DNA from 4 places in the Psychrosphaera aquimarina genome. Region 2 is predicted to be linked to each of the others. Evidence: predicted binding sites of a transcription regulator. Region 2 holds the regulator's gene; each other region holds the start of a gene.
What was found. The regulator ArgR, encoded in region 2, controls arginine synthesis, uptake and breakdown. The targets are predictions, from matches to a motif close to ANTGAATANNTATTCANT.
Positions count from the first base shown of each region.

Region 1: the regulator ArgR is predicted to act here: its motif matches at 2,838-2,855, upstream of RT723_RS13700 (OadG family protein).
Region 3: the regulator ArgR is predicted to act here: its motif matches at 1,717-1,734, upstream of RT723_RS03585 (N-acetylmuramoyl-L-alanine amidase).
Region 4: the regulator ArgR is predicted to act here: its motif matches at 1,536-1,553, upstream of argC (N-acetyl-gamma-glutamyl-phosphate reductase).

Region 1 is NZ_JAWCUA010000010.1:387,305-393,242, forward strand. Features, by position in the region: gene RT723_RS13670 (NCS2 family permease) at 1-905, opposite strand, end outside; gene RT723_RS13675 (nucleoside-binding protein) at 1,042-1,734, shown strand; gene csrA (carbon storage regulator CsrA) at 2,003-2,194, shown strand; tRNA gene RT723_RS13685 (tRNA-Ser) at 2,379-2,471, shown strand; tRNA gene RT723_RS13690 (tRNA-Arg) at 2,495-2,571, shown strand; tRNA gene RT723_RS13695 (tRNA-Arg) at 2,596-2,672, shown strand; gene RT723_RS13700 (OadG family protein) at 3,086-3,331, shown strand; gene oadA (sodium-extruding oxaloacetate decarboxylase subunit alpha) at 3,342-5,117, shown strand; partial or broken gene RT723_RS13710 (sodium ion-translocating decarboxylase subunit beta) at 5,124-5,938, shown strand, end outside.
Region 2 is NZ_JAWCUA010000007.1:794,814-800,751, forward strand. Features, by position in the region: gene rpmA (50S ribosomal protein L27) at 1-72, opposite strand, end outside; gene rplU (50S ribosomal protein L21) at 92-403, opposite strand; gene ispB (octaprenyl diphosphate synthase) at 706-1,677, shown strand; gene RT723_RS10085 (hypothetical protein) at 1,802-2,848, shown strand; gene mdh (malate dehydrogenase) at 3,070-4,014, opposite strand; gene argR (transcriptional regulator ArgR) at 4,160-4,624, shown strand; partial or broken gene RT723_RS10100 (ammonium transporter) at 4,679-5,886, opposite strand; gene RT723_RS10105 (P-II family nitrogen regulator) at 5,898-5,938, opposite strand, start outside.
Region 3 is NZ_JAWCUA010000003.1:95,021-100,958, reverse strand. Features, by position in the region: gene polA (DNA polymerase I) at 1-513, opposite strand, end outside; gene RT723_RS03590 (c-type cytochrome) at 1,043-1,432, shown strand; gene RT723_RS03585 (N-acetylmuramoyl-L-alanine amidase) at 1,988-3,379, shown strand; gene RT723_RS18070 (PKD domain-containing protein) at 3,370-3,705, shown strand; gene rep (DNA helicase Rep) at 3,725-5,740, opposite strand; gene traF (conjugal transfer protein TraF) at 5,899-5,938, shown strand, end outside.
Region 4 is NZ_JAWCUA010000010.1:1,063,764-1,069,701, reverse strand. Features, by position in the region: partial or broken gene ccmB (heme exporter protein CcmB) at 1-94, opposite strand, end outside; gene ccmA (cytochrome c biogenesis heme-transporting ATPase CcmA) at 91-720, opposite strand; gene RT723_RS16785 (hypothetical protein) at 871-1,506, shown strand; gene argC (N-acetyl-gamma-glutamyl-phosphate reductase) at 1,644-2,708, shown strand; gene argB (acetylglutamate kinase) at 2,711-3,502, shown strand; gene RT723_RS16770 (ornithine carbamoyltransferase) at 3,533-4,453, shown strand; gene RT723_RS16765 (argininosuccinate synthase) at 4,488-5,711, shown strand; gene argH (argininosuccinate lyase) at 5,786-5,938, shown strand, end outside.

The sequences.
Region 1 (5,938 bases), on a different contig from region 2:
CTTGTTGTGGTAGAGGTGCCTAAGGCTGCACCAGATAAGGTTGCGATTGAATCACTTGATAATGCTTTTCCCAAACGCTCAATGTTGCCTTTATCATCAGTCAGCCCTGCACGTTGTGTTACCGCAATCAAAGTACCTGATGTATCAAACAAATCGACAAACAAAAAAGCAAATACAACGCTTAACATTCCAATTTCAGCGGCTGATGCGATGTCCATTTGCATAAAGGTTGGCGCAAGAGAGGGAGGAGCCGAAACGATACCTGCATAAGTAACATCGCCGAAAATCACGCCAACTACGGTCATCGCTAAAATAGCAATCATAACAGCGCCTGGGATTTTACGAGCCGTGAATGCAGCTATTAGAAAAAATCCAATTATACTCATCAGCGGCACAAAAGAAGTGATATCACCTAAAGCTACAAATGTTGCAGGGTGAGCAACTATAATCCCTGCATTCTTAAGTGCGATAAGCGCTAAAAATGAACCTATACCAGTAGCAATACCTAGTTTTAGTGTCTTTGGAATTGCATTGATGATCCATTCTCTTACTTTAAATAAGCTCAGAAGTAGAAAGATAACCCCAGATAAAAAGACGGCACCTAATGCAGTTTGCCATGAATGCCCCATGCCTAAAACAACGCCATAAGTAAAAAATGCGTTTAAGCCCATACCGGGTGCTAACGCTATTGGGTAGTTAGCGATAAAGCCCATGATAAAACAACCAATGGCTGCAGCTAAGCAGGTTGCAACAAAAACGGCACCTTTGTCCATACCAGCGTCCGCTAATATAGATGGGTTAACAAAGATAATGTAGGCCATGGTTAAAAACGTAGTTAACCCCGCCATCATTTCAGTTTTAACCGTTGTTCCATGAGCTGAAAGTTTAAATAATCTTTCTAACATATTGTTATATCTCTATTTTTAAATGAAATGAAAGTGTAATAAATATTGCTGTTTTTTACACCAACAAATTGAAATTAAACTACATTTGTATAGAATCTCGGCGCTTATGCCCCAAATTACATACAGAGAGATAAACATGTTAAAGCGATTAATAGTTACATCCTTATTTTTAATAATCACAGCGTCAGTGAATGCTAAAACAGTTTGGTCTAATTACAGTATTAGTTACCTATTAGGAGATAGTTATGAAGTGGGAGACTCATCGAGGGAAGTCATAACTTTTGAATATACGGCGGGCACAACTTGGGGGGATACATTTATGTTTTTTGACCGTTTGGAATCAAGTGATGGTTCTGTCGAGACCTACGGTGAGTTTGCCCCACGTTATAAAATTAAAGATTTAGATGGGTTTATTAAAAGTGTGTATATTGCCCCTGCTATTGAAATGGGACCGGGGACAAACTATTTGTTGGGTGTCGGGACTGATTTAGCGGTGCCTAATTTTAACTTTTTTCAATTAAATGCGTATATACGTGACAATGCTGATGGCGATATGAGCTTTCAAACTACAGTCGTTTGGGGATTACCTATCGGTCCTTTGACTTATGGTGGTTTTATAGACTTCGCCACCGGTGTTGATAATACGGTGTTTGGTGATACACAAGCCCAACTTAATTTTACCTCTCAATTAAAATATGACATTGCCGAGTATTTAGGCTCAGATACTAAAGTTTTTATAGGTGTAGAGTATGTGTTTTGGAATAATAAATTTGGTATAGACGGTGTAGATGAAAGAAATATGAATTTATTAATGCAATATCACTTTTAACGGCAGCACCTTGTGATAGAGCTTTGTCATTCACAGCAATTAAAGCTGAATTAATTATAAAATTGGTGCGCAAGTTTTTAATTCTATTGCTATTATCTAAGTAACGCTGTGTGAGCAGTTAATCAAAGCAGGGTTATTTTTTAGATTAAAATAACTGCAAAAATTGTAAGATGCTTTGAGTCTAGGTAGAATGAGAATCTTCGACCTAGTCGAAAATGGAGCTTTTTATAAAGCTATATATAAGCAAGTGGCATAAAAGGAGCTAATAATGCTTATACTAACTCGTCGTGTTGGTGAAACGTTAATGGTAGGTGATGAAGTTACAGTTACGGTTTTAGGTGTAAAGGGCAACCAAGTAAGAATTGGTGTTAATGCTCCTAAAGAAGTAGCAGTTCATCGCGAAGAGATATACATGCGAATTCAAGCTGAGAAGGGCGGTCAACCCTCTGACGCAGAATAGCGATAAACCGGCTTTAAGCCGGTTTTTTTCTTTTAAGGTCTAAAATAGTAAATCATCTAGGCAAAAAAGTGACAAAAATTGAACGTTAATTTAAATATTGGTTATTTTCGAATCAATCAGTAATTTAATTAAAGTTTTTATTTGACATATATTCTTAGATCATTACTATACACGCCACATTGATGGAGAGGTGGCCGAGTGGCTGAAGGCGCTCCCCTGCTAAGGGAGTATAGGGTTTGTAGCCCTATCGGGGGTTCGAATCCCCCCTTCTCCGCCATTCAATGTATTTTGTGATAATGCGCGCTCGTAGCTCAGCTGGATAGAGTACCTGGCTACGAACCAGGCGGTCGGAGGTTCGAATCCTCCCGAGCGCGCCATCATTACAAAAGAAGACTTATTGCGCGCTCGTAGCTCAGCTGGATAGAGTACCTGGCTACGAACCAGGCGGTCGGAGGTTCGAATCCTCCCGAGCGCGCCATATCTTCTTCTTACCTCAATAGTAAAAATCCACAAATCTAAAAAACATCCCCTTTTATTTTTAAATTTATAGCTATACTCATCTTGGCTTTAATTAATGCTAAACATCTTAGTTTTGTTACTTTAAAATTAGAAGTTTTTGACATTTATCCAAATAATTATTCAAATTAAATTATTATTTATTCAAATTAAATTATTATTTATTCAATATTAATATACCCTGTAAGTTAAGTGTTTAGCTGACAATTAAGCCATATCATTAAAATTTTTCTTTCAATTAGAAACGTTTTTGTGTTACTTAAGAGCTAATACTCTAAATTTGATTTTCAGATCTGATGATCAAATAAAAATAAAATCATTTTCAAACGATTTGCAAATCAAAGATAAACAATAATAAACGGGTAGTTAAAATTTATGAACGTATCAGAGCTGCTAGCTGAGGCTGGCATACTTATGGCGGTAGGAATGTTAGTTGTATTCCTTTTTTTGTCGGTATTAATTGTTGCTATAAAACTGTTAACCAAATTTGCCGAAGCCTATCCAGATCCAGTGAAACTCACTCGCACACCAATTAACCCAATAAATTCTAATAAAACGTCGCCACAGGTGATTGCAGCTATCACTGCCGCCGTAAAACAACATAAAGCGCGAAATAAATAGAGGACGGAACATGAAAAAGCCATTGTTACTTACTGAGTTGGTGCTGCGTGATGCACATCAGTCATTACTTGCAACTCGAATGCGTCTGGAAGATATGCTTCCAATCGCGGGTAAATTAGATCAAGTTGGTTTTTGGTCAATGGAATCTTGGGGCGGCGCAACATTTGATTCTTGTATCCGATACCTAGGTGAAGATCCTTGGGAACGTATTCGTGCTTTAAAACAAGCTATGCCAAATACAAAACAACAAATGTTACTACGTGGCCAAAACTTACTAGGTTATCGCCATTACGCCGACGATGTTGTTCGTAAATTTGTTGAACGTGCACATACTAATGGTGTAGATGTATTTAGAATTTTTGATGCGATGAATGACATCAGAAACTTAGAAACTGCCGTCAAATCAGCCATCGATGTTGGCGCTCATGCCCAAGGTACTATTTCATATACGGTTAGCCCGGTTCATAACTTACAAATGTGGTTAGACATGGCAAAACGATTAGAAGATATGGGTTGCCACTCTATTTGTATCAAAGATATGGCGGGTTTGTTAAGACCTTATGAATGTGAAGAATTAATCACCAACTTAAAAGCAACAGTTGATTTACCAATTGCAATGCAGTGTCACGCAACTACCGGACTTTCAACGGCAACTTACCAAAAAGCGATAGATGCTGGAATCGATATGCTAGATTCTGCAGTATCGTCAATGAGTATGACTTACGGCCACAGTCCAACAGAGACGATGGTTGCGATAGTTGAAGGAACAGATAGAGATACTGGCTTAGATTTAGTGCTATTAGCTGAAATAGCAGCTTATTTCAGAGAAGTTAGAAAGAAATACGCTAAATTTGAAGGCAGCTTAAAAGGTGTCGACTCTCGAATTTTATTAGCCCAAGTTCCTGGAGGCATGTTAACTAACATGGAAAACCAACTTCGCGAGCAGGGCGCTGAAGATAAAATGGATGAAGTATTAAAAGAGATCCCTAAAGTTCGTAAAGATTTAGGGCAAATTCCTTTAGTAACACCAACGTCACAGATTGTTGGTACTCAAGCGGTATTAAACGTATTAACAGGTGAGCGTTATAAGTCAATCACTAAAGAAACCGCTGGTGTTTTAAAAGGTGAATACGGAGCAACTGCTGCTCCAGTTAGTGCTGAATTACAAGCCAGAGTGTTAGATGGTGGTGAAGCAATTACTTGTCGTCCAGCGGATAATATTGAAGATGAATTAGTTAAATTAACTGACGAGCTTGACGGTATTGCCGCGGAAAAAGGGCTAACTCTTGCCGATGAAAAAATTGATGATGTATTAACCTATGCGTTATTCCCACAAATCGGTCTTAAGTTCTTAGAAAATCGTAATAATCCTTCTGCGTTTGAACCAGTTCCAACCGGTGAAATAGAAACTCCTAAACAAGCTTCAACCAATCCAGATGCGCCGGAAGCTTATAGTGTTTCTGTTGATGGTAAAGTATATGAAGTTGTAGTTGCCCCTTCAGGTGAGTTAACCAGTGTTGTACAGGGCGCTCAAAAAGATGAAGCTCACACTCAACATACAACGGTCACCGCAAGTGAAACTCTTAACGCACCTTTAGCGGGTAATATATTTAAAATCTTAGTGTCTCCAGGCAGCGTTGTGGAAGATGGTGAAGTAGTTATCATCATGGAAGCAATGAAAATGGAAACTGAGATTCGAGCAGCCTCTTCAGGCACAATAGCCTCAATCAACATCAAAGAAGGCGACGCTGTTTCAACAGGCGATGTCTTACTTACATTAGGGTAGAGTTCAATGGAAGGTTTACAAAATGCTTTGGGCTTCTACAGCCCTTGCAAATTTTGAAATGGGCCAGCTCATCATGATGGTGGTTGGTTTATTATTACTCTTTTTAGCGATAGCAAAAGGGTTTGAACCATTATTATTATTACCAATTGGTTTTGGCGCTATATTAGCCAACATACCGTTAGCGGGCTTTAATGATGAAGGTGGGTTACTCTATTATATTTACCATGTGGGTATTGAAACTGGGGTTTTCCCATTATTGATATTTATGGGCGTTGGTGCCATGACGGACTTTGGGGCATTAATTGCCAATCCTAGAATGTTGTTATTAGGTGCTGCAGCTCAATTTGGTATTTTTGCTACCTTATTTGGCGCCATTTTATTAAACCTTATTCCAGGTTTTGAATTTAGCTTACAAGATGCCTCGGCTATTGCCATCATAGGAGGCGCTGACGGTCCCACCGCGATTTTCTTAGCCTCTAAATTAGCACCTGATTTATTAGGCGCTATTGCGGTTGCTGCATACTCATACATGGCGTTGGTTCCAATTATCCAACCCCAATTATGAAAGCTCTAACAACTGAATCTGAACGTAAAATTAAAATGGTTGAGTTACGGACGGTAAGCAAGAAAGAAAAAATTATATTCCCTCTTGCAGTCTTATTCCTAACTGCTTTGTTTCTACCAGCTGCAACGCCACTTGTTGGCATGTTCTGTTTAGGCAACTTAATGAAAGAGTGTGGTGCGGTTGACAGATTAAGCAATACCGCTCAAAACGAGTTGATAAATATTGTTACTATCTTTTTAGGCTTAGCGGTAGGTTC
Region 2 (5,938 bases):
TTTAACACCTAAACGTTTGCTTTCTGAATCACGACCGTTACGAGTACTACCACCAGCCTTTTTATGTGCCATTTTATAGTTCCTCTATTAATTAAGCGCTAATGCCAGTAACTTTCACTTCTGTAAACCACTGACGATGGCCAGCTTGTTTACGTGAATGTTTACGACGCTTAAATTTAACAATTTTAATTTTCTCACCACGACCGTGAGATACAACTTCAGCTGAAACTTTTCCGCCAGCTACTAATGGAGCGCCAACTTTAACGTCGTCGCCATTAGCTACTAATAACACCTGATCAAACTCAATGATAGAACCAGTTTCTACATTAAGTTTCTCAAGACGAATAGTTTGGCCTTCAGCAACACGGTGTTGTTTACCACCACTTTGGAATACCGCGTACATATTACTCCGTCTCCTGTGCGTTCTTCGCACAAATTAATTCTGTAAAACAGGGCGCGAATTCTAATGGAGTTGAAATATAGACGCAAGCATAAATTGACTTAATTTTAAATTAATCTTGATTATTTTACATAATCTTCTCATTTTCACGCCAAGTTGCTAAATATTTGAGTATAAATACAATTTCATTGATTACTATTTCCACTAAATATCAAGAATTTGGGTTAAGTTATTTAGAATGTTTGGATACTCAGGTAAGATAACGCACAATTTTAGAGTCCAAGTATCAATTAGTCGAACTGTAAATGAACATCAAACAAATTTCTGAATTAGCAGAGCAAGATATGCAGTTGGTTAATCAGTGTATTAGCAAACAGTTAAACTCTGATGTCGCGTTAATAAACCAACTCGGTATGTATATCGTAAATAGCGGTGGGAAACGTATTCGCCCTATGTTGACAGTTCTGGCTGCCAGTGCCTTAGGTTACCAAGGTGAAAAGCAACATACATTAGCCGCAATCATTGAATTTATTCATACGGCTACCTTATTACACGACGACGTTGTTGATGAATCAACCCTAAGACGCGGCAAACAAACCGCAAACGCGGTATTTGGTAATCAAGCCAGCGTTTTAGTCGGTGACTTTTTATATACTCGCTCCTTCCAAATGATGGTGACATTAGATTCAATGCGCGTCATGAGCATTTTAGCCGATGCCACCAATGTTATATCTGAAGGCGAAGTATTACAGTTAATGAATTGCAATGATCCAAGCACAACGGAACAAAGTTATTTTGATGTCATCTACGGAAAAACCGCTCGTTTGTTTGAAGCAACAACACAACTAGCGGCCATCATTGCTAACAGTACACCTGAAGTCGAAGACGCTATGCGTTTATATGGCATGCACTTAGGCACCGCGTTCCAATTAATTGATGATGTTATGGATTATGCGTCAGAAGCACAAGATATGGGCAAAAACGTAGGGGACGATTTAGCTGAAGGGAAACCGACATTACCGCTGTTATACGCCATGTGGAATAGCTCAGGTATCCAACAGCAGCAGATCAGTGATGCGATTGAACATGGTAATGGCATGGAGCATTTAACTGCTATTTTAGCCACTATGGAGCAAACCGGTGCTTTGGAGTACACAAAACAAAAAGCAAACGAAGAAGCTGATAAAGCAATTCAGATGTTAGACATTATTCCTGATTCTGATTATAAACAAGCACTAATCGCACTGGCTAATATTTCAGTTAATAGAACGGCTTAAGAGCGGTAAGCTGTAAGCTGTAAGCTGTAAGTAAAACAATTGTCCGCATTTATTAGGATACTATAACGGTTTTCTTTTATTTATTTTAAAATTAGTTACGCGTAAAAATAGGAATGTCATTGATTTGTGGATAAAAATTACAGACTCAGCTACAGGGAATTATGAAGATTTAAACGTAGAATTATTTTATCCATTAAAAACTTCAGATTTATTAAAGAACAATACAAAATCTTTTAATATCAAAGCTAAAATAACTAAAAATGACTACAATCCTTCAAAAGCAAATCAAACTGTACATGTCCCTTTAGACTTTCACGAAAACTTAACGGTCTTCAGTTTAGTAGACAATGGTTGGTTACCAGCTCCCTTCACTATACCTCCAACATTTTTGATTGATCGAAATATACTATCCACTTTTGAAGGTAGCCAAAAAGGAAAAGCGCACTACTCTGAAAACTCTTGGTGGTTCAATCCATTTCATAAGTCAAATAAAGATAGCTTAGAGATCAATGTTATATTTTCAGCCTTAGAGGGAGATAAAAGAAAGCTGCCTGAATTTGACATATTTCTGAAAAATATTGAAGAGTGTAGTCAAATTGTTACTAAACAGTTTAAAAATGTAATAGTTTCAGAACTAACTAACTTTCAATTAAAAATAATATATGATTTTTTAACAAAAAATTATAATGATTTCATTGGTTTTTTGATGGAAGTTAGTCCATTTATATATCAATCAGTTTCATATAAAAATAAAAATAGTATCTTAGATAAAATCTTCAATCTTGCTAAAAAATATAAATTAAAAGAACACTCGCATATTTTACTACTTGCTATTGCTTGCTTATATGAAAGTCCAGCTTCTAATTCTAGAAAAAAATTCGCTAGAAAAATATTAAAACCCAAAGAAAACTACTCAATGGAAATAGCCCATAATTGTATCTTTGATGTTTTATTTATCGACTTACTATTACTTCTAAAACATTACGCAAACACAAATTACTCTGGGCTTTCTGCAGATAAGCCATTATCAATATATTGGACAATTATTAACCCTAAATTAAGTTTACAGCAAAGTGACTTTACTTATACCCTTGAAATAAAACATGAACTTTTTGAAAGTGCTTCAACATCAGATCACCAAAATATAATTGCAAGATTAAAAGCACTATAACTAAAATAAAGTCTACTTTTATGGAGTCATATCAGTTTCGCAACATTATCACTCATATTTCGGACATAAAAAAAGGTGCATTCAATATGCACCTTTCTCTTATAGCTTATAGCTTATAGCTTATAGCTTATAGCTTATAGCTTATAGCTTATAGCTTATAGCTTATAGCTTATAGCTTATAGCTTATAGCTTATAGCTTATAGCTTATAGCTTATAGCTTATTATGCTGGATTATTAACAAAATCTTCGCCTAATTTAATGTCAGCTTTAAGACCGTCTAACATGTCAGCTTTACATTTAGCTTCATATTCACTGATATCGCCGTAATGTAAAATTTCTTTCACGCCGTCTTTACCAATTAATACTGGTTGTGCAAAGAAACGAGCATCTTCGCCGTCGCCTTCAACATAAGTATATTCATAAACGTCGTCTTCGCCGTTTAATGCATCTACTAAGCTTAAGCAGAAACGTGCAGCTGCAAGTCCCATTGATAATGTAGCAGAACCGCCACCCGCTTTAGCTTCAACAACTTCAGTACCCGCATTCTGGATACGGTGAGTTAATTGCTCAATCTCTTCTTGTGTGAAATCAGCACCTTCAACTTGTGAAAGTAATGGAAGAATTGTAGTACCACTGTGTCCACCGATAACTGGAACAACGATTTCTTCTACGTCTAAGCCTTTTAATTCAGCAACAAACGTTTCAGCACGGATAACGTCTAGTGTTGTTACACCAAACAATTTAGCTGGGTTATATTTACCTTTCGCTTTTAATGCTTCTGCTGCGATTGCAACAGTCGTGTTAACTGGATTAGTAATGATACCGATACATGCTTCTGGAGCGTGATCTGCAATTGCATCAATTAAGTTTCTAACGATACCAGCATTGATGTTAAATAAATCTGAACGGTCCATGCCAGGCTTACGAGGTACGCCAGCTGGAATTAATACAACGTCAGCACCCGTTAATGCTTTATCTAAGTCATCAGCACCAAAACCTTCCACTTTTACAGCTGTAGGTATGTGGCTCAAATCAACAGCAACACCTGGAACAACTGGCGCAACATCATATAGCGCTAATTCTGTGCCCGCTGGTAATTGAGTTTTTAGTAATAAAGATAGAGCTTGACCTATACCGCCTGCGGCACCTAATACTGCAACTTTCATATTCTTCTCCGAAGTCATTTTGTGTAGAGTACATTTTGCGGGCAAACCATACTTAAATATGAGTAAAAACTCAATTAGCATTTAGTCTAAATTAGTATATTTTAGTTAAATACTTTAAACTGCGCCCAAGTTAGAAGGGGAATCCATGAGCCAAGTAAAACAAGAAGAATTAATTAAGTCATTTAAAGCGCTGTTAAAAGAAGAAAGATTCGGTTCTCAAGGCGATATCGTCGAGGCCTTAAAAGGGCTTGGATTTGATAATGTGAGTCAATCAAAAGTATCCAGATTATTGACTAAATTTGGCGCAGTAAGAACACGTAATGCCAAACTAGAAATGGTGTATTGTTTACCTGCTGAGTTAGGCATGCCAACGGCTAAAAGCCCATTAAGACAGTTAGTATTAGACATTGAACACAATGAATCTATGGTGATCATACGTACTAGCCCAGGTGCAGCACAGCTTATTGCCCGATTGTTAGATTCAGTCGGTAAAGCAGAAGGTGTATTAGGTACTATTGCAGGTGATGACACTATATTTATCGCCCCACTGAAAGTCAGTGACATCGAACATACAATTAAAAACATCAGACAATTATTTGAATCTGTATAAATAAAAAAGCGCAGCACTTAAAAGTGTTGCGCTCGTTGTTTTAACGACTAATGTTTATTCATCATTGGTTGACGCAATTTTATGAATAGATAAATCAGCACCATCAAACTCTTGTTCTTCAGAAAGCCTTAATCCAAATAATAAGTTTATGAGTCCATAGACTATTGCCCCACCAGCTACAGCTAATGCAATTCCACTTAATGTCCCTATTATTTGCGCCGAGAACGAAACGCCACCTAAACCGCCAAACGCCTCACTGCCGAAGATACCCGCAGCTATCCCCCCCACGCACCACATACACCGTGTAAAGGCCACACACCTAATACATCATCAAACTTAAATTTGTTTTGTACATAGGTAAATAACCAAACAAATAGCCCACCAGCAACTAAGCCTACCACTAGTGAGCCGATTGGATGCATAATATCTGAACCTGCGCATACCGCCACAAGCCCAGCCAGAGGCCCATTATGAATGAAACCTGGGTCGTTTTTACCAAAGTATAACGAAGCAATAATACCCCCCACCATAGCCATTAGTGAGTTGACAGCAACTAAGCCCGATATGCCATCCAACGTTTGGGCTGACATCACATTAAAACCAAACCACCCAATACTTAAGATCCATGCACCTAAAGCTAAAAACGGTATATTGGAAGGAGCAAACGCAACTAATTTACCACCCCGGCGGCGACCTTGGCGCATGCCTAGAAATAATACAGCGACAAAGGCTAACCATCCGCCAACAGCATGTACAACAACGGAACCCGCGAAGTCATGAAATTGCGCCCCAGTGGTCATTTCTAACCAAGCTTGAAAACCCAAATTGCCGTTCCAGATAAGGCCTTCAAAAAATGGATACACCAAACCTACGATTAACATAGACGCAAATAAGAAAGGATAAAAACGGCCACGTTCGGCGATACCACCAGAAACTATAGCCGGTATTGCGGCGGCAAAGGTCATTAAAAAGAAAAATTTAACTAGGTCATAACCATTATTTTGTGACAACACTTCTGCACTGGCAAAAAAAGTGGTGTCGTATGCAACCCAATAGCCAATGAAAAAGTACGCTATACATGAAACGCCAAAATCGGCCATGATCTTTACTAACGCATTTACTTGGTTTTTATGCCTAACCGTCCCTACTTCTAAAAAAGCAAAACCGGCATGCATAGCAAACACCATGATGGCACCTAATAATATAAATAACGTATTTGAACTCTGAACTAAGGTCTCTACTGCACTATTTACTTGATCCAAAATCAATACTCCTAAATAGCTTCGTTATCTTGTTCACCCGTACGTATACGAA
Region 3 (5,938 bases), on a different contig from region 2:
GGTCTCAACCCCTTCAGGGGTCAAGATTGTATTTGTCATGGTATTAATAAGCGTGACATGTTCGTTAACAAGTTGTGCCATGTCCTTGTCGCCCGTACTGATCAATACTTTATTGCCTAATTGAGATTGTTCGTGAGCAATGGTTCCAATGACGTCATCGGCTTCAACGCCTTCGATAGCGATAATGGGTAACCCCATAGCTTCAATTATTTTATGTAAAGGTTCTATTTGATATCTAAGATCATCAGGCATTGGCGGTCTGTTTGCTTTGTATTCAGCATACATATCATTTCTAAATGTTGGACCTTTAGCATCAAATATAACTATCATTTGTTGAGGTGAGTACTGTCTAACTAAACTTTTAAGCATGTTGATCACGCCATAGATAGCACCGGTTGATTCGCCACGAGAATTAGTTAAATGTGGAGGTGAATGATAAGCACGAAATAAGTACGAAGAACCATCAACTAAAATTAAAGGCAAATTAGGGTCTGAAATGCGATCAGTAGTCATGTGGATTATTTCCAGATTACTTTGAATAAATTAGTGAATAAGAATGACATAAAATGTCGAAAACCGCTATAGGCATAGCGTTCAACATGATATTAAATTTGTGAATAACATTTTAAACTTGTGGATAAGTAGGTGAATAAAAATCTACTTAGTTAAGCAAATGTTTTAAATATATAAAGATGTATTAATTGTATATAAGCGTCTATGACGGCTCCGATATTGTTATTATTATATTCCATTGGTGAACCTCTAACGGGTCACTTTTTGTCCTGTTTGTGAAAAACAGGACAGATAACTTACACATAAAATTGAGTTGGATCTAGCTCTTTTTTATATTATTTTACAATAATAATATTTAAACACAGCTGACTACAGTCTAAGTAGTTAATTCCATATAAAAAAATAAATAAATATAGGCATTTACTTGATTTGGTAGGGGTTATAAACCCATAATATCGCAGTGGATATTCAATCGATAGAAATTACAAGGTACAATACGTTTGTATCTTAAATAATAGGTGAGCTCACAATGAGAAAAATACTTGTAACACTTTTAACTGTTCTGTCTATAACATCAGTTCTTGCAACTGAACCAACTAAAAATGATGTTGAGAAAAGAATTCAGCCAGTTGGACAAGTGTATCTTGCTGGAGCAGAACCTGCAAAGCCAGCAGAACCTGCAGGACCTAAATCTGGTGCAGACGTTTATCAACAATCCTGTTTCGCTTGTCATGGTACTGGCGCTATGGGTGCACCTAAAAAAGGCGATGCTGCAGCATGGGGACCAAGAGAAGCGAAAGGTATGAGCACATTGTTAGATCATGCTATTAACGGTTTTAATGCAATGCCGCCAAAAGGAACATGTATGGCTTGTTCAAATGATGAAATTAAAGCAGCTATTGAGTTTATGTTAAAATAATTGAATTAATTCAATTGATAAAAAAGGGCATTTATTGCCCTTTTTTATTACTTATTTTTTGACTCTCAAGATCACTGTATACCACAGACTGCGATCTATGGATGCATTTAAACAGGCCTGATGCGGATAACATGGACGGATTGCTATAAATTGATTGCTGGCCGACTAAAAATTTTGTTTTTATGGCCAAGAGCACGGATATACACAATTTAAACTATAGGAATTTACAGCTTTAACAATTAATGAACAGTTCCCCTAAACCTTATCTACAACTCTCTTAAGTTAATGTTTATATATTCAATAGAGCGGATATTTAAACCAAAATATTAAAATACCTTACCTTCTTCGACTTAGTCTTTTTACTAGGTTCAATAGCTAATCATTTAGTCAATCTTTAGAAAAACACCCAAATAGGGAATATTATATTCCTACCCCTATCTTTAGTGTTGGTAAAATATTCCCAGTGGGTGAAAAACATACAATGTTTGAGTGTTTAAACCTATTTAAAGGGACGTGTTTTGGTTAAAAGTATCACTGTCATAAAGGAAAACTAAAATGGATAGGTTGGGAAAAATTGGTTGTTTCATAATATTGCTTTGCTGCGGTTCTAATGTATTGGCTTCTACATTAGGTGTTGAACATCTGGAAAATCAGAACTTTCAAAGTGAGTTAATTCAAGACAGAGCTGAATATAAATACTACTTTGACTTAGCTTATACGCGTTATCCTAATTTGCCTGATGGTATATTGGAGAGTTTGGCTTATACCGCAAGTCGTTGGCAGCATCGAATACCTTCTGATTCTATTATTCATGATATGCGTCCGCAATCCATTGGTCTTTTTGGTTTGTACAACACAAATAACTTTGGATTTGTAAATACTCTATCTCAAGTAGCCAAACATAGCGGAGTAGATGAGCAACGTCTAATCGATAATGTTGAAGAACATATTTTTGCTACGGCTTCTTTTTTAGCTCACAAATTACAGTCTTCAAAAAGTATAGGTAAAGGACTGGCTAGTACTCGCAAAGTGTTAGAACACATGTCGGGGATAAGCGCTTCAACTCAAATTAATAACTATGCCCGAGAAAGTTATGCTTATGACGCTTTATTAATCGCCAATACCGGTATTCTAAAAGATGGCATTATGATCAAAGCACAAGCTATTGATTGGTCACTTGCTTTTAATAAAAAAGAATTACAGCAGTTACAAGCGCCACATATGATTTTAGATGCCAGTAAAAAGAGTATTAGAGTTAGGCAGTCAGAAGATTTTATTGAAGAATCAATTAAACAAGAACAAGAGCCAGAGAATCAATCATTTAATAAATCTAGCAAAACATCAGATAATAAGTATCAAACTAGCTCAGTAGTTGTCGATTATGAAGGTGCAATTTGGAAAGAAAGTCCAAACAAAAGTTCTCGTAGTGGTAGTCAAATAAGTCATATCGTAATTCACACGACCCAAGGTTCGTATTCAGGTTCAATTAATTGGTTAATTAATCCCGCCTCACAAGTGTCAGCACATTACATAATCCGAAGCTCTGATGGGCAAGTTACTCAAATGGTCAGAGAAAATGATAAAGCATGGCACGCAAGGACAGCGAATCCATATAGTATTGGTATTGAACATGAAGGTTGGGTTGATAATGCCAGTTGGTATACCGAGGCTATGTATCAATCTTCGGCTGATCTTTCGCTCGATTTATGTAGTCGAAAAAACATTGATTGTTCCAAGGCTTATCAAGAGCAAGCGCACCATAATGTTGTTACTTTGGAGTACGAAATATCGGTAAAAGGGCATCAACATTATCCAGATCAAACTCACACAGATCCTGGTATAAATTGGGATTGGCAGGGATATTATGCGAGAGTAAACCCAGATGAAGGAGACCTCCCCCTAACGTTGCACCTGAAGCTAAATTTACCTATTCATGTATTGAGCTAAAATGTCGGTTTGATGCGAGAGCCTCAACCGATAGTGATGGTTCAATTGTCGATTATCAGTGGGTTTTTACTGGGAGCTCAAGCACTTCAGGTAACCAAGTATGGCATGAGTTTTCGGATTCAGGTGATTATGAAGTGACCCTTACCGTTATCGATAATGATGCCGCCAAGGATTCTATAATACAGCAAGCTACAATCATAAAGAAAAGTAGTGGAGGCTCAATGAATTTACTTTTAGTCTACTTAGTTGCACTTAGTTTTATAAGGAGAAAGGTTAATAATATCTCATCTCATCTATATAATTTACGTTCTGATTTAATATCTTAATAATAAAAAAGCCGTAAATTTACTTTTTAAGCATGGCTCTTAAATTTGCTATATTAGTTTTGTTTTTTTCTTTTCGTTGCGCTTCTGGTACCGCTTGTCCGCTTTTCTCCCATCTAAGATCTTTTTGATCAAGTTCTTCAATAAATCGAGATGGTTCACTCATGACGGTTTCACCGTATTGTCTTCTTTCTTTGGTGTAAGTTAATACCAACTCTTTTTGTGCTCGAGTGATACCTACATAAGCAAGGCGTCGTTCTTCTTCAATGTTGTTTTCGTCAATGCTTGATTGATGTGGTAGAAAGCCTTCTTCCATACCAACCATAAATACGTAAGGAAATTCTAAACCTTTGGACGCATGCATTGTCATTAATTGAACTTGGTTGTTACCTTCATCTTCGTCTTCATTACGTTCCATCATGTCACGTAATGTCAGTTTGTTTACAACTTCCGCTAATGTTAACGGCTCGTGTTCACTGTCGCCTTGCAACATTTGAGTAACCCACTTGTATAACTCACTGACGTTTTTCATTCTCATTTCGGCGGCTTTAGGACTAGAACTTGTTTCGAATAACCAATCTTCGTAGTGAATGCCTTTTAGTAATTCTTTTACCGCATCTAACGGTTCACTACGTAATACTTGATCGCTTATTTCAACAATCCAACGCGTGAAATATTGCATGGCCGATTTAGCTTGTCCGGTAACCATACCAATAAATGCACTATCAAATGCAGCTTCAAATAAACTAATGTGTTTGTCATTCGCTAAATGACCAAGTTTTTCTAATGTTGTCGGTCCGATTTGTCGGCGGGGAGTATTTACAATACGTAAAAAGGCGTTGTCGTCATCTTGGTTAACCACAAGACGTAAATACGCCATAATATCTTTAATTTCAGAGCGAGAAAAAAATGACGTACCACCACTGATTTTATAAGGGATCCTATTGGTGGTTAGTAATTTTTCAAAAATACGACTTTGATGATTGCCCCGGTATAAAATCGCGTAATCACCATAGTGGGTTTTATTGGTAAATCGGTGACCGATAATTTCAGCGATTACACGTTCAGCTTCATTGTCTTCATTTTTAGTTTGAATGACGCGTATTGGATTACCATATTCCATGTTGGTTTTTAATTTTTTATCAAACACGTGTGGATTTTTATCAATCAATACATTAGCTGCATGCAATACACAGCCTACAGAACGATAATTTTGTTCTAGTTTAATCAGATTAAGATTAGGAAAGTCCTTACTTAATAAAACTAAGTTCTGTGGTTTAGCGCCACGCCAAGAATAAATGGATTGGTCGTCGTCACCAACAACAGTAAATTGCGCACGTTTACCCACCAACATCTTAACCAATTCATATTGGCTAGTATTGGTATCTTGATATTCATCCACTAATAGATAGTGGATTTTGTCTTGCCAACGCTCAATAACTTCAGGGTAGTTTCTGAATAATAACGTGGGTATTAATATCAAATCGTCAAAATCAAGGGCATTGTAGGCACGCATTTGTGATTGATATCTTTGGTATAATTCAGCAAGAAGTGCGGTTTCTGGGTCGGTGGCTTGGCTGATGGCAGCTTGTGGCAACATTAATTCATTTTTCCAACTAGATATCTTATTTATCAGTTGGTAAATGCTTTCTTTATCTTCGCCTAGTTCCGTTTCGGTTAGTTCTTTTAATAACGCAAAACAATCTTGATCATCAAATAACGAAAAGTTTGATTTATAACCAAGGATCTTAATTTCCTTTTTTATGATATCTAAACCTAAGGTGTGAAAAGTAGAGATTTTTAGTCCTTTCACCTTATCTTTATCAATTGATTGTTTTACCCGCTCTTTCATTTCTCGTGCCGCTTTATTGGTGAAAGTCACGGCTGCGATTTTATTGGCAGGAACATTACAATTTTCAATCAGGTGCCCAATCTTATTGATAATAACTCTGGTTTTGCCTGAACCGGCTCCAGCTAGTACTAAACATGGACCGTCAACGTATGTTACGGCTAATTCTTGTTCTGGATTTAATTTCACGTGGCACCCTTTTGATTAGGGGCGGGATATTAACAAATATGGGTGACAATAAAAAATAACTTTAAATCAACACAAGTTAATTTTTTACTATAAAATTCTAAGTTTCGGACTTATCAACAATCACATCAGTAAAACGTTGGTTTATTCAAAGGAAATTCATGTACAAGTCGTTGATAACTATTGCAACAATACTGGGGC
Region 4 (5,938 bases), on a different contig from region 2:
TAGGCTTTTGCCAAGCTAATTTAATCTCTCGAATAAAAATAGACTTAAACGCGGACCAATAGGAAAGTGGTTTAGATGTGCTGAGATTGTTCATATTATCTCACCAGTATTATCAGTGAGTTTAATCGTGTGTAACTGAGCAAAGTCTTGCGATAAATCTTGGTGACTCGTTAATAAGATCATGCCACCAGATGTTAAGTGCGAATTAAAGCGTTGTTGTAATAATTGCACACCACTTTTATCTATCGCTGTAAAAGGTTCATCCAATACCCACAGCTTAGTATTAGTGAGCCATAATCTAGCTAAAGCAACACGGCGATGTTGACCGGCAGATAATGAATGGCATGGGATATGTTCAAGACCGGTAAGCCCTACTTTTGTTAACGCAGAATCAAAGTCGTCATTTTGTGTCGGATTAAGCGCAGACCAAAACTCAAGGTTTTGCCATGGCGTTAAATCCGAATTAATTGCAAACTTATGACCTAAGAAAAACACTTGCTGTAAAAATAGCTCAGCTTGTTGCGTTGTACTCTTACCAGACCATATTACCTGACCTTCGTCAGCTCTAAACAGACCTAAAATTGCTCTTAACAAAGTTGATTTGCCAGCACCATTTGGCCCTTCAATTTGACAGATCTGGTGTTCAGATAAGACAAAATTGAGATCAGCAAACAAACAGCGATTCTGACGAAAACAGGTTAAACCTTGAACTTCAAGCAAAACAACAACTTACTAAGTATTTTAAATTGCCGAATTGTATCACAGGCTCTTACTCGCTTTATAGATCTTAAATAAGTTAATTTAACAATTCAAAATATCGTCAATTCATTGTTTAATGGAGGTCATTACTCTTTGTAAAGGAACATACGAATGTTAAAAATATTCCCCAAAGGCTTTAAATTTAACAAGGACTTAATAAAGCTAAGAGCTGGTTTGCAATGGTTAATGTTAACTCTAACATTAACTTTTCTAACAGCTTGTGTCAGTCAAGCTGATCTTGTCATATTAAAAGTTGGTTCTACTGAGGACATTCCAGATATCAATCAGAAATATGACATACAACTAAATCAACTAAAAATAGGCATGAGCAAAGCGCAAGTGACCGCTTTATTTCCAAATATGGAAAAAGAATGTTTTGAATCTGGAATATGCAACTTTACCGTTTTTGATGAAACTTACATCCAAGTTGATAAAAGAGCCGGTGACTTAAATTTACTGACCACTTCATTAGTCTCTCTATTGGGACTCACCTGTATATTAAGTAAAAATGAGTGTAACGAAGCCATCATTGCAGCATTAAACGTTACCCTTGCATCGAACATATCAAGGCATGACATCCAAACAACATCATCAGGCAACCCAATTTTAACTTTATTACAATGGATCAACATAGAATTTGTTGATGGAAAAGTTACTCAATGGGCGATTAATGAACCTTTGCCACAATTCCAACCTAAAACCTTTGATAATAAATTACCAAGTTTGGAAGATGCGTTAGCCTTATAAAAAAGCATGAACACGATAAAAAACCAACAATTGAATATAAATTCACTTTATTTGCATTTTTATTGTTTACATCACAATAATAATCTGTGATTATCCTGATCAACGTAATTAGTAAAATATTTTCAGCAGTAATTTAAATGGCAAACAACAAAAACATTCCTTGTGTCGTATTTGGGGCAAGTGGTTATGCTGGTGTAGAGTTGGCAAAAATGATTGTCAACCACCCTACTTTCTCATTGGAAGCTTTATTTGTATCTGAGCAAAGCAGTGACGCCAATAAATTATTGTCAGATCTTTATCCTAAATATAAAGGTCTACTCGATTTCACTCTTGTTCCTGGTGGAAAAGCGAATATTGAAGCCCTGAAGTCAACTTTAAGTGGTGTTGACCAAGGGCTTATTTTTTTAGCGACGCCCCATGAATTCAGTCATGATATAGCCAATTCATTAACCGCAATTAATATTACGGTTCTAGACTTGTCAGGCGGCTTCCGTTTACAAGATCCGGACTTATACCCAGAATATTATGGCTTTGCTCATCAATATGCCGGGCAATTAAGTGACATTCCTTATGGTTTACCTGAGTGGAATGCACATAATTTAAAAGACAAAGCGTTAATTTCTTTACCCGGTTGTTACCCAACCGCTTCTCAAATGGCGATTAAACCATTAGTTAAAAGCGAGTTATTAACGGATCAGTGTACACCTGTTATTAATGCAATTAGTGGCGTAAGTGGTGCTGGCAGAAAAGCCGCATTAGCAACTAGCTTTTGTGAATTAAGTTTAAAACCTTATAACTTGTTTGTTCATCGTCATCTGCCTGAAATATGCCAAGAAGTAGGTAGAAAAGTCATCTTTACGCCACATGTGGCTAATTTTGACAGAGGCATTCTTGCCACTATTGTTATGCAAGTAAAAGAAGGCACGACATTAGAACAGATCAATATGGCTTTTGAATCACAATATTCGGACAAACCCTTTGTACGTTTACGTTCTGAAGCGCCTCATATAAACGATGTAGCTCATACTCCTTATTGTGATTTGTATTGGCAATTAAATGGCACAGATTTAATCGTGATAAGTGCAATAGATAATGTACTAAAAGGTGCGTCTTCGCAGGCTATTCAATGCGCTAATATTATTTGTGGTTTACATGAAGGACTTGGTTTATTGCCTACTTCACAAACGCAAGGGGCTATTTGACAATGAGCACGACCAACCTAGCTAGCCCTATCGTTTTTAAATTAGGCGGCGAAGCCCTTACAGATAAAGTGGCGTTAGCTGAGTTTTTACAACAAATTGCTAACATCAAACAAACTCGTCCCGTTGTTATAGTTCATGGTGGCGGGCCTCAAGTTGAAGAAATGATGTTAGCAACTCAATTAGACACCACCAAAGTTGATGGTGTTAGAGCAACACCACTTACCCACTTACCATTTGTTGTTGGTGCTCTTGCTGGTGTGGCCAGTCAGCAATTATTAGCAGCATGTAAATCTTTACAGGTAAATGCCGTCGCATTAAGTCTTGCAGATGCTGATTTATTTGATGCACATATTAAATCAGAAAAATTAGGCGCTGTGGGTGAAGTACAACCAAATAATCCAAGCGCGATCAACGCATTATTAGACAATGGCTTTGTCGTGTTAATTAACTCAATTGGTTGTGATGCCAACGGTCAAACACTTAATATCAATGCAGATGATGCCGCGGTGGCAACAGCAAAATTATTACAAGCTGACTTATGTTTGTTAAGTAACGTTGCCGGTGTATTAGATGCTGAAAAACAATTAATTCAATCCCTCGATAAAGAATCAATTTCAAACCTTATTCACACAGGAGTGATACGGGATGGCATGGTAGTGAAAGTAAACGCTGCTTATGACGCCGCCCGACTTTTACGACGACCTGTGCATATCGGTAGTTGGCAAGATTCTAACGCGTTAAACAAGTTACATTTGTCTGAACAAATACAACTTGGCACTCAAATTAATGCTTAAGCAAACAAATTAAATAAATACAGGTACACAATGACTTTATATAACCAGTCAGTTTTGGGTGATTTAGACATCTCACCGCAACAATTAAAAGATATTTTATTATTGGCCATCGACATGAAGGCAACACCAGAAAAGTATGGTGATGCTTTAAAAGGTAAATCGATTGCTACATTATATGAAAAGCCATCGTTAAGAACACGTGTCAGTTTTGATGTAGGTATTAATAAATTAGGCGGCCATGCCGTTTATTTGGACCAACAAAATGGGGCTATGGGTAAACGTGAGGATGTGGCAGACTTTGGTGCCAACCTTTCATGTTGGTGTGACGCGATTGTCGCACGAGTGATGTCACATGCAACATTAACAACCTTAAAGTCAGCAGCGTCTGTACCCGTTGTAAATTCATTATGTGACCTTTACCACCCTTGCCAAGCCTTGGCTGACTATATGACTTTACAAGAGTTATTTGGCGAGGTAAAAGGATTAACGTTAGCTTATATTGGTGACGGCAATAATGTGACCCATTCATTAATGTTAGCTGGCGCGCAATTAGGTGTGAATTTAGTTGTATTAACACCTGAAGGTTATGGCGTTGATGAGCAAATAGTGCAACAAGCGACTAAGATTGCAGACGAGAACCAATGTACTGTCACAGTAACAAACGATGTAAATGCATTAGGTAACGTAGATGCTATTTACGCAGACACTTGGATTTCGATGGGCGATGACAAAAGCTTAGAGCAAATATTAGGTACGTTTAAACCTTACCAGATCACCAAAGAATTAATGCAGTCGGCCAATGCAAAGTATTTTATGCATTGCCAACCTGCACATAGAGATGAGGAAGTCACTGCGGATGTTTTAGACTCAGAGCAATCTGTCATTCTAAGACAAGCAGAGAACAGAATGTGGGCTCAAAACGCCCTACTTCACAGCATATTAGTAAAATAAAACAATTTAGAATATAAAGATTAAGAGATAAAAAATGGCAATTGCACAAAACAAAGAAATTAAAAAAATCGTATTAGCTTACTCTGGTGGTTTAGATACTTCAGCTATTATTCCTTGGTTAAAAGAGCAATATGGCGAAAGCGTTGAAGTCATTGCATTTGCTGCAAATGTTGGTCAAGGCGATGACGAACTTGAAGGCATTGAAGCAAAAGCAATCGCATCGGGCGCTAGTGAATGTCACGTATTAGATTTACAAGAAGAATTTGTAAACGACATCATCTTCCCAACCCTAAAAACGGGTGCTATCTACGAAAGTGAATACCTATTAGGTACATCTCTAGCACGTCCAGTTATTGCTAAAGCGCAAGTTGAGTTAGCATTAAAACTTGGCGCTGACGCGGTTTGTCACGGTTGTACAGGTAAAGGTAATGACCAAGTACGTTTTGAAAGTACCTTTGCAGCACTAGCACCGCATTTAACGGTTATCGCGCCTTGGCGTGTATGGGACATGGAAAGCCGTGAAGATTTATTAGCTTACTTGGCTGAAAAGAACGTTCCGACGACAGCAAGCGCAACTAAGATTTATAGCCGTGATGCTAACCTTTGGCACATCTCTCACGAAGGTGGCGAGTTAGAAGATCCGTGGCAAGAGCCGACTGATAAAGTTTGGACTTGGACTAAATCGCCTGAACAAGCACCAGATAAAGCGGAATATGTTGAACTTAGTTTCTTAAACGGTGAATTAACCACAGTTAACGGTAAAAAATTATCTGGCGTTGAAGCAATCACTACGTTAAATAACATTGGTGCTGAACATGGTATTGGCCGTATCGATATTGTTGAAAACCGTTTAGTTGGCATGAAGTCTCGTGGTTGTTATGAAACCCCAGGTGGCACCATTTTATTCAAAGCGTATAAAGGTTTAGAAACATTAATCTTAGACAAGATGACGTTAAAATATCGTGAACAATTGGGTCATGAGTTTTCACACTTATTATATGATGGTCGTTGGTTCACGCCTTTATGTGGCGCGATTTTAGCGGGCGCAAATGCGTTAGCTCAAGATGTTACGGGTGACGTTGTACTTAAACTTTACAAAGGCACCGCTTCTGTTGTTAAGAGACAGTCACCAAATAGCTTATACTCAGAAGATTTTGCAACCTTTGGTGCGGATGATGTTTACGACCAAAAACATGCAGAAGGTTTCATTCGTTTATACAGCTTATCTAGCAGAATCAAAGCCTTAACTAAAAAATAAGTTAAGCACTAACGTTTTAATATTTTAAAACTCAGGTTCGCCTGAGTTTTCCCATTTTTGTGGCGGAGTAATTTATGAGTTTATGGGGCGGTCGTTTTAAAGAAAAAGCGAGCTTACAGTTTAAGAAGTTTAATGATTCACTGCCAGTGGATTACCGCATGGCAGTGCAAGATATTGTTGGTTCAATTTCTTGGGCTCGTGCGCTAAATAGCGTGAATGTATTAACC